DNA from 3 places in the Burkholderia sp. MR1-5-21 genome. Region 1 is predicted to be linked to each of the others. Evidence: predicted binding sites of a transcription regulator. Region 1 holds the regulator's gene; each other region holds the start of a gene.
The links. Region 1 encodes LexA, which represses DNA repair genes until DNA is damaged. Its sites were predicted from a motif close to ACTGTATNNNNATACAGT; they were not measured.
Positions count from the first base shown of each region.

Region 2: the regulator LexA is predicted to act here: its motif matches at 997-1,014, upstream of imuA (translesion DNA synthesis-associated protein ImuA).
Region 3: the regulator LexA is predicted to act here: its motif matches at 1,295-1,312, upstream of ACV229_RS21750 (DUF2471 family protein).

Region 1 covers NZ_JBSAXD010000002.1:247,839-250,099, forward strand. Annotated here, with positions in the region: gene ACV229_RS03620 (sulfate ABC transporter substrate-binding protein) at 1-751, opposite strand, end outside; gene lexA (transcriptional repressor LexA) at 1,029-1,676, shown strand; gene ACV229_RS03630 (hypothetical protein) at 1,703-2,038, shown strand; gene ACV229_RS03635 (DUF2939 domain-containing protein) at 2,068-2,261, shown strand, end outside.
Region 2 covers NZ_JBSAXD010000009.1:168,026-170,286, reverse strand. Annotated here, with positions in the region: gene ACV229_RS15015 (Y-family DNA polymerase) at 1-343, opposite strand, end outside; gene imuA (translesion DNA synthesis-associated protein ImuA) at 276-983, opposite strand; gene ACV229_RS15005 (ABC transporter ATP-binding protein) at 1,289-2,083, opposite strand; gene ACV229_RS15000 (ABC transporter permease) at 2,085-2,261, opposite strand, start outside.
Region 3 covers NZ_JBSAXD010000016.1:37,332-39,592, reverse strand. Annotated here, with positions in the region: gene ACV229_RS21760 (NAD(P)H-dependent oxidoreductase) at 1-46, opposite strand, end outside; gene ACV229_RS21755 (LysR family transcriptional regulator) at 134-1,027, shown strand; gene ACV229_RS21750 (DUF2471 family protein) at 1,373-1,777, shown strand; gene ACV229_RS21745 (oxidoreductase) at 1,969-2,261, opposite strand, start outside.

The sequences.
Region 1 (2,261 bases):
TGCTCACCGACGGCACGACGATCTCGAACTTGTCCGCGCCGAATTCCCTGATCGACAGGAACGCCTCGTTCTCCCACGCGATCAGCACGTCGCCGATACCGCGCTGCACGAAGCTCGTCGTCGCGCCTCGCGCACCGGAGTCGAGCACGCCTGCGTTCTTGTAGAGCTTCGTGACGAAGTCCTTCGCCGTCTGCTCGTTGCCGGCCGGCTTGTGCACCGCGTACGCCCACGCGGCGAGATAGTTCCAGCGCGCGCCGCCCGATGTCTTCGGGTTCGGCGTGACGATCGACACGCCCGGCTTGGTCAGATCGTCCCAGTCCTTGATGCCCTTCGGATTGCCCTTGCGCACCAGGAACACGATCGTCGACGTATACGGCGACGCGTTGTCGGGCAGGCGTTTTTGCCAGTCCTTGCCGACGAGTCCCTTGTTCGCGAGCGCGTCGATGTCGTAAGCGAGCGCGAGCGTCACGACATCCGCCTGCAGCCCGTCGAGCACCGAACGCGCCTGCGCGCCGGAGCCGCCGTGCGACTGCTTGAAGTTGACGGTCTCGCCCGTCTTCGCCTTCCATTCCTTGCCGAACGCCTGGTTGAAATCCTGGTACAGCTCGCGTGTCGGGTCGTACGACACGTTCAGGAACGGCGTATCGGCGTGGGCATGCGCCGCGACGCCCAGCGCCGCGGCCGCGCCCAGCGCGAATGTTGCGATCAGGCGGCTTACCCCGCCCACCAGCCCCGTGTTGCGCTTCACCATCCGTCGTTCTCCCGCGTTGTTGGTCATGTTGTCGGTCTTGCGATGTGCGGGCCAGTCTAACGAACGGGTTACATGATTAAAAATAATCGTTCTTCATTTTTTAATACTCAAAAGTGCTAACGCAGACGGGACGGACGGTTGCGGCAGACGAACCGGCGTCCGGACGTCGCGGGATCGCGCCGGAATCGCCGCGATCGCGACGAACCTCACGTAACACTTGAAATTCGCGAAGTACTGTATAAAAATACAGCTCACTGTCTATCCATACAGTTGAGCCATGACCAAACTCACCGCCCGCCAGCAGCAAGTGTTCGACTTGATCCGCCGCGCGATCGAGCGCTCCGGCTTCCCGCCCACCCGTGCCGAGATCGCGGCCGAGCTGGGCTTCAGCTCGCCGAATGCGGCCGAAGAACACCTTCGCGCGCTGGCGCGCAAAGGCGTGATCGAGCTGGCAGCCGGCGCGTCGCGCGGCATCCGCCTGCTCGGCATCGACGACGCGCCGCACCAGTTCACGCTGCCGCATGCAGGCCTGATGCAGCTGTCGCTGCCGCTCGTCGGCCGCGTCGCGGCAGGCAGCCCGATCCTTGCGCAGGAGCACATCTCGCAGCATTACGCGTGCGATCCCGCGCTGTTCTCCAGCAAGCCCGACTACCTGCTGAAGGTCCGCGGCCTGTCGATGCGCGACGCCGGCATCCTCGACGGCGACCTGCTCGCCGTGCAGAAGCGCACGGAAGCGAAGGACGGCCAGATCATCGTCGCGCGTCTCGGCGACGACGTCACGGTCAAGCGCCTGAAGCGCCGCCCCGGCGGCCTCGAGCTGATCGCGGAGAACCCGGATTACGAAAACATCTTCGTCAAGGCCGGCAGCGCGGAATTCGCGCTGGAAGGCATCGCCGTCGGGCTGATCCGCTCGGGCGAATTCTGACAATCCGTCTCGCTCAGGAGAACAACATGGAACGCCTTGCCCGCCTGCTGCCTTTCCGTCAATTCGGCCGTCTGCGTCACCTGCGCGGCCGCACACCCTGCGCGCCGCTGTCCGCGGCGCCCGTCGGTCATGAAGAAGTCGCAGTCGAACCGCATGCGTCCCTGCTGCCGTCGGCGCTGCCCGCGTTCGCGCGGGTATCGCTGAACGCCGGACTGAATCACGCGGAGCCCGCGCGTCGTGCGCCGGTGCGCGTCTACCACGGCCGGTCGCGCCTGATCATGGTCGGGACGATCGATGCGGTGTGCCGGATGATCGATCGCTGTATTGCGGAGGAACGTTCTGCCGCGCAGGGTGGTCTCTGATTGCGGAAGGTTCCCGCACCGGAGGCGCCGTGAATCACGCACCGGGCCGCGCGAAGCGGCTCAAACCCCTGTTGATCGTTGTGCTGGTGGCCGCCGTGCTTGCGGCGGTCGGCTACGCATACGCGTCACCGTATGTCGCGCTCGGCCGCCTGAAAGCGGCGATCGATGCGCGCGATGCGCAAACGGTCAGCGACTATGTCGATTTTCCGTCGCTGCGCATCAG
Region 2 (2,261 bases), on a different contig from region 1:
GCAGGCCGCCGAACAGGCGCAGGCTCGGGCCGACGTCGACGACGAGCGTCGCTTCGTCGTCGAGCGCGACGCACGGCGAGAAGCGCAGCAGCGCGAGCGCGACCGCACGCAGCGCGTCGGCCTCGCGCGCGGGGTCGCGTTCGACGAGCTGCGTATCGGGCGCGAGCGTCAGCACGCCGCCGCGCTTCATGCCCGCGCGCACGCCCTGCCTGCGCGCGGCTGCGTCGGCGATCAGCACGACGCCTTGCTCCAGCACCGCACAGCCGGCCTCGCCGTCAGACGGCGGCGGGGCGCACACGTCGAGCGGCAGGCGCGGCAGATGGATGCCGAGCAAGACGCGCATAGCGGCTCTCCACGATGGGCGACGGCAGGTCGAGCACGAGCGGCTCGCCGCGCGCAGGCCCGCGACGCTTGACGATATCGAGCGACACGCCGCCCGGCACGGGATGCAGCGCGACGCGCAGCACGGCGGGCGACGGCTGCCGCGCGGCCTGCAGCGGGCGCAGCATCACGAACAGCGTGTCGCCCGTGCGCGCGGCCGCGAGATGCAGGCGCCGCAGCGCATCGGGCCGCGCGTCCTGCCAGAGCAGCAATGCGCCGCAGCAGCCGGTCTTGAGCGCCTGTTCGGCGGCCCACAGCGCATCCGTGCGGCTGCCGGCGCGCAGCCACAGCAGCGCGTCAGCCGGCACGCCGAGACCGGCGAGCGCGGTCGCATGCGGCGACTGCGGAGGCGCGACGAGTGCGAGCGGCCGCCGGGCGCTGACGGTGCGCGCGAGCGCGGGCGCGAGCAGCCGCATCTCGCCGCAGCCCGGCTGCGCGGCCAGCAGCTCGACGAGCCCGCCGACCGGCCAGCCGCCGCCCGGCAGCTCGGCCGACAGCGATGCGAAGCCCGTGTCGATCGTGCGCGGACCGCCGCGCGCGAGCTGCGAGCCGCGCCAGAGCGACGGATGAAGGGATTCAGGGGAAATGGAGGATGCGAGCATGACGCCACCCACAACTGTATGGATATACAGTATATGGCAATGCGCTTGCGTCGCACAGCGCCGCTGCAAAACCGGCTTTTCGTCGGAAGAAATGCATCGGGAACATCCGGGCGCCCGTCATCGCGCGACGCCCCCGGTCAAACTCGGCGCGACGCAGTCGTATCGCCCGGCGCGCCGCGTAAACGTCGCGCTATCCATCCGGCCCGATGCGTCCCTCATGCACCACCCGGAGCCGGCCGAACCCGCCGGACGAATCGGCCCGACCGGCCGATGCAACGCGTCGCATCGCGCCGGTCCGGCCCGCTTCAGCCGAGCAGCAACGCGTCGTCGTCGAGCTGCTCGTGCCGCACCCTCTCGAACATCTGCAGCAGGTCCGGCACGTCGAGCCCCTTGCGCGCGTCGCCCGACACGTCGAGCACGACCTGCCCCTGGTGCAGCATCACCGTGCGGTCGCCGTAATCGAGCGCCTGCCGCATGCTGTGCGTGACCATCATCGTCGTCAGCCGGCTCTCGGCGACGATGCGCGCGGTCAGCTCGAGCACGAACGCGGCCGTCTTCGGGTCGAGCGCGGCCGTATGCTCGTCGAGCAGCAGGATCCGCGACGGCCGCAGCGACGCCATCAGCAGGCTCACTGCCTGCCGCTGGCCGCCGGACAGCAGCCCGATCCGGTCGGTCAGCCGGTTCTCGAGGCCGAGGTTGAGCAGCCGCAGCTTGTCGCGGAACAGCTCGCGCGACGCGCGGTCGAGCGCCGGCTTGAAGCCGCGGCGCGCGCCGCGCGCCATCGCGAGCGCCATGTTCTCCTCGATCGTCAGCGCCTCGCAGGTGCCCGCCATCGGGTCCTGGAACACGCGCGCGACGAGATGCGCGCGATCCCATGCCGGCTGGCGCGTGACGTCCGCGCCGTCGATCGTGATACGACCCGAATCGACCGCCTGGTCGCCGCAGATCGCGTTGAGAAAGGTCGACTTGCCCGCGCCGTTCGAGCCGATCACCGCGACGAACTGGCCGTCCGGAATCTCGAGCGACAGGCCGCGCAGCGCGCGCGTCTCGATCGGCGTGCCGGGATTGAACGTGAGCTTCAGGTCTTGTGCGGACAACATGTCATGCCCCTCCGTTCTTGCGCGCGAACAGCTTCTTGCGCGTCGCCGGCAGCACCAGCGCGATCGTGACGAGCGCGGCCGTCACGAGGTTCAGGTCCTGCGCCTTCAGGCCGATGAATTCGCTGTTCAGCGCGAGCGCGATGAAGAAGCGGTAGACGATCGCGCCGAGCACGACGGC
Region 3 (2,261 bases), on a different contig from region 1:
TCAGCGACCGCGGCTCGGGATGGGCGTAGACGATAAGAACATTCATGACCAGGCACTCCGTTGCTTGAATGTCAGCAGGATGCCGAACCTGTAGGTATATTTGAAATGAATTTCCAATATCCCAGGTATAGCCATGACTAATCTCAGACGTCTCGACCTGAACCTGCTCGTCACGCTCGACGTGCTGCTGTCCGAGCACAACGTCACGCGCGCGGCCGAGAAGCTGAACATGTCGCAGCCATCGGTCAGCGTGCAGTTGCAGAAGCTGCGGGACGTGTTCGGCGATCCGCTGCTGCTGCCCGGCCCGCGCGGAATGCGGCCGACCGCACGCGCCGAGGCGCTGCGCGAACCGCTGCGGGAAGCGCTCGAATCCGTCGAGCGTGCGGTACTGCCTGCCACGCCGTTCGATCCGGGCACCGCGACCCATACGTGGCGACTCGCCGCGACCGACTACGCGGAATCGACGATCGTGCTGCCGACATTGAACAAGCTGTACTCGGCCGCGCCCGGCACACGCGTCGCGGTCGTCGAACTCGCGCCGCCGCGCATCACGAAGCAGGCCGAGCTGGGCGAAATCGACATCGCGTTTCACACGACTGACGGTTCGCCGGAGGGCATGCGGCGCCGCGCGCTCTTCACCGAGCGCTACGTGCTCGTCGGCCGCGCCGGACATCCGAAGCTGAAACGGCGGCCGACGCTCGCGCAGTTCTGCGCGCTCGAGTTCGTGATCGTGTCGCCGGACGGGGGAGGATTCGTCGCTGTGACGGACAAGGCGCTCGAGCCGCTCGGCGTCACGCGCCGGGTTGCGCTGTCCGTGCCGCATTTCCTGTTCGCGATCTCGGCCGTCACCCATACCGATCTCGTCGCGATGCTGCCCGAGCGCCTCGTGCGCGACGCACCCGCGCTGCGGATCGTCGATGCGCCTGTCGAGGTGCCCGGTTACGAGATGTCGATGCTGTGGCACGAACGCGCGCATCGCGACCCGGCCCATCGCTGGCTGCGCGACACGATCGCCGCTTCGGTGTGACCCGCATGCGGCCGGCTCGGCGCGTCGCAACGACGGACTGTCGATGGCGCTCGCCGAGTGACTCCGCCGGCTCCCCACTCTGGCCACCTCCGCAGGTTACTCGCGCGGATAGTCTTTGCCAGTCGCCCCCATCCGTTGCCCTCGCTGATCGTCTTCGCCAGTCACCCTCATCCGGTGCCCTCGCTGATCGCCCTCGCCAATCTCCCCACCCGCTCGCTGACAGCCACTGCCAATTTTCTCGATCCAGGACTTGAAACCGCCCGAATCACTGTATATATTTACAGTGCTTTTGACCATATGACCCGATTTCCGTCACCTTCGACGGACGGACCTTGTGAGGCGACCATGTTCCAGTCATCCGCTTTCGATCCCGAGCAACCCGGCTTCAATCCCGTCCACTTCGAGCGCGCCGCGCAGCGGGCGGTCGTCGACCTGCAGCGTGTCGTCGGCGGGCCGGCCCAGCGTGCGCTCGGCCTGCGCCGGCGCACGCACCCGGCCGCGGTGCGCACGATGAGCTGGCGCGCGCTGCTCGACGTCGAGGAGCTGGCTTTCTCGAATTCGGGGTTCCTGAACCGGAACGATCCGGCGGTGATCGACGCGTTCATCCGGCTGCGCGACAGCCGCCTGCTGGCCGCGGACGTCGAGGATCCGGTGGACTGGCGCCGCGACGACGACGACCTGCCGGCCGTCTATCTGATCGTGAAGGCGATGCTCGAGGCGGAAGCCGCGGAGCAGGCCGAGGCCGCCTGAGCATCGGCAGCGTGCGCCGTCAGCGGTGTGAACCGGCCGACAGCCAATATCGGCCGCTGTTCACACCGCCGATGGCGAATCAGGCCCGACGATCGCACGCGCGATGCGAAAGCGATCGTTGGGCGGGAGCTGACGCTGCGACAAGTACGTGGCCGTACGGGAGCACCGCCCTGCGGCACGCAATACGCGCGTTACAGCCGCGCCGCCAGCCTTGCGCCCTGGTCGATCGCACGCTTCGCATCGAGTTCGGCGGCCAGTTCCGCGCCGCCGATCAGGTGCACCGACCGCCCCGCCGCCTGCAGCGGCTCGACGAGCGCGCGCTGCGGTTCCTGGCCCGCACACAGCACGATCGTGTCGACCTCGATCAGCTCCGGATCGGTGCGCTTCTCGCCGTACGACACGTGCAGCCCGCGCGCGTCGATCCGCTCGTAGTTCACGCCGCCGATCATCTTCACCTGCTTCATCTTCAGCGTCGCGCGGTGAA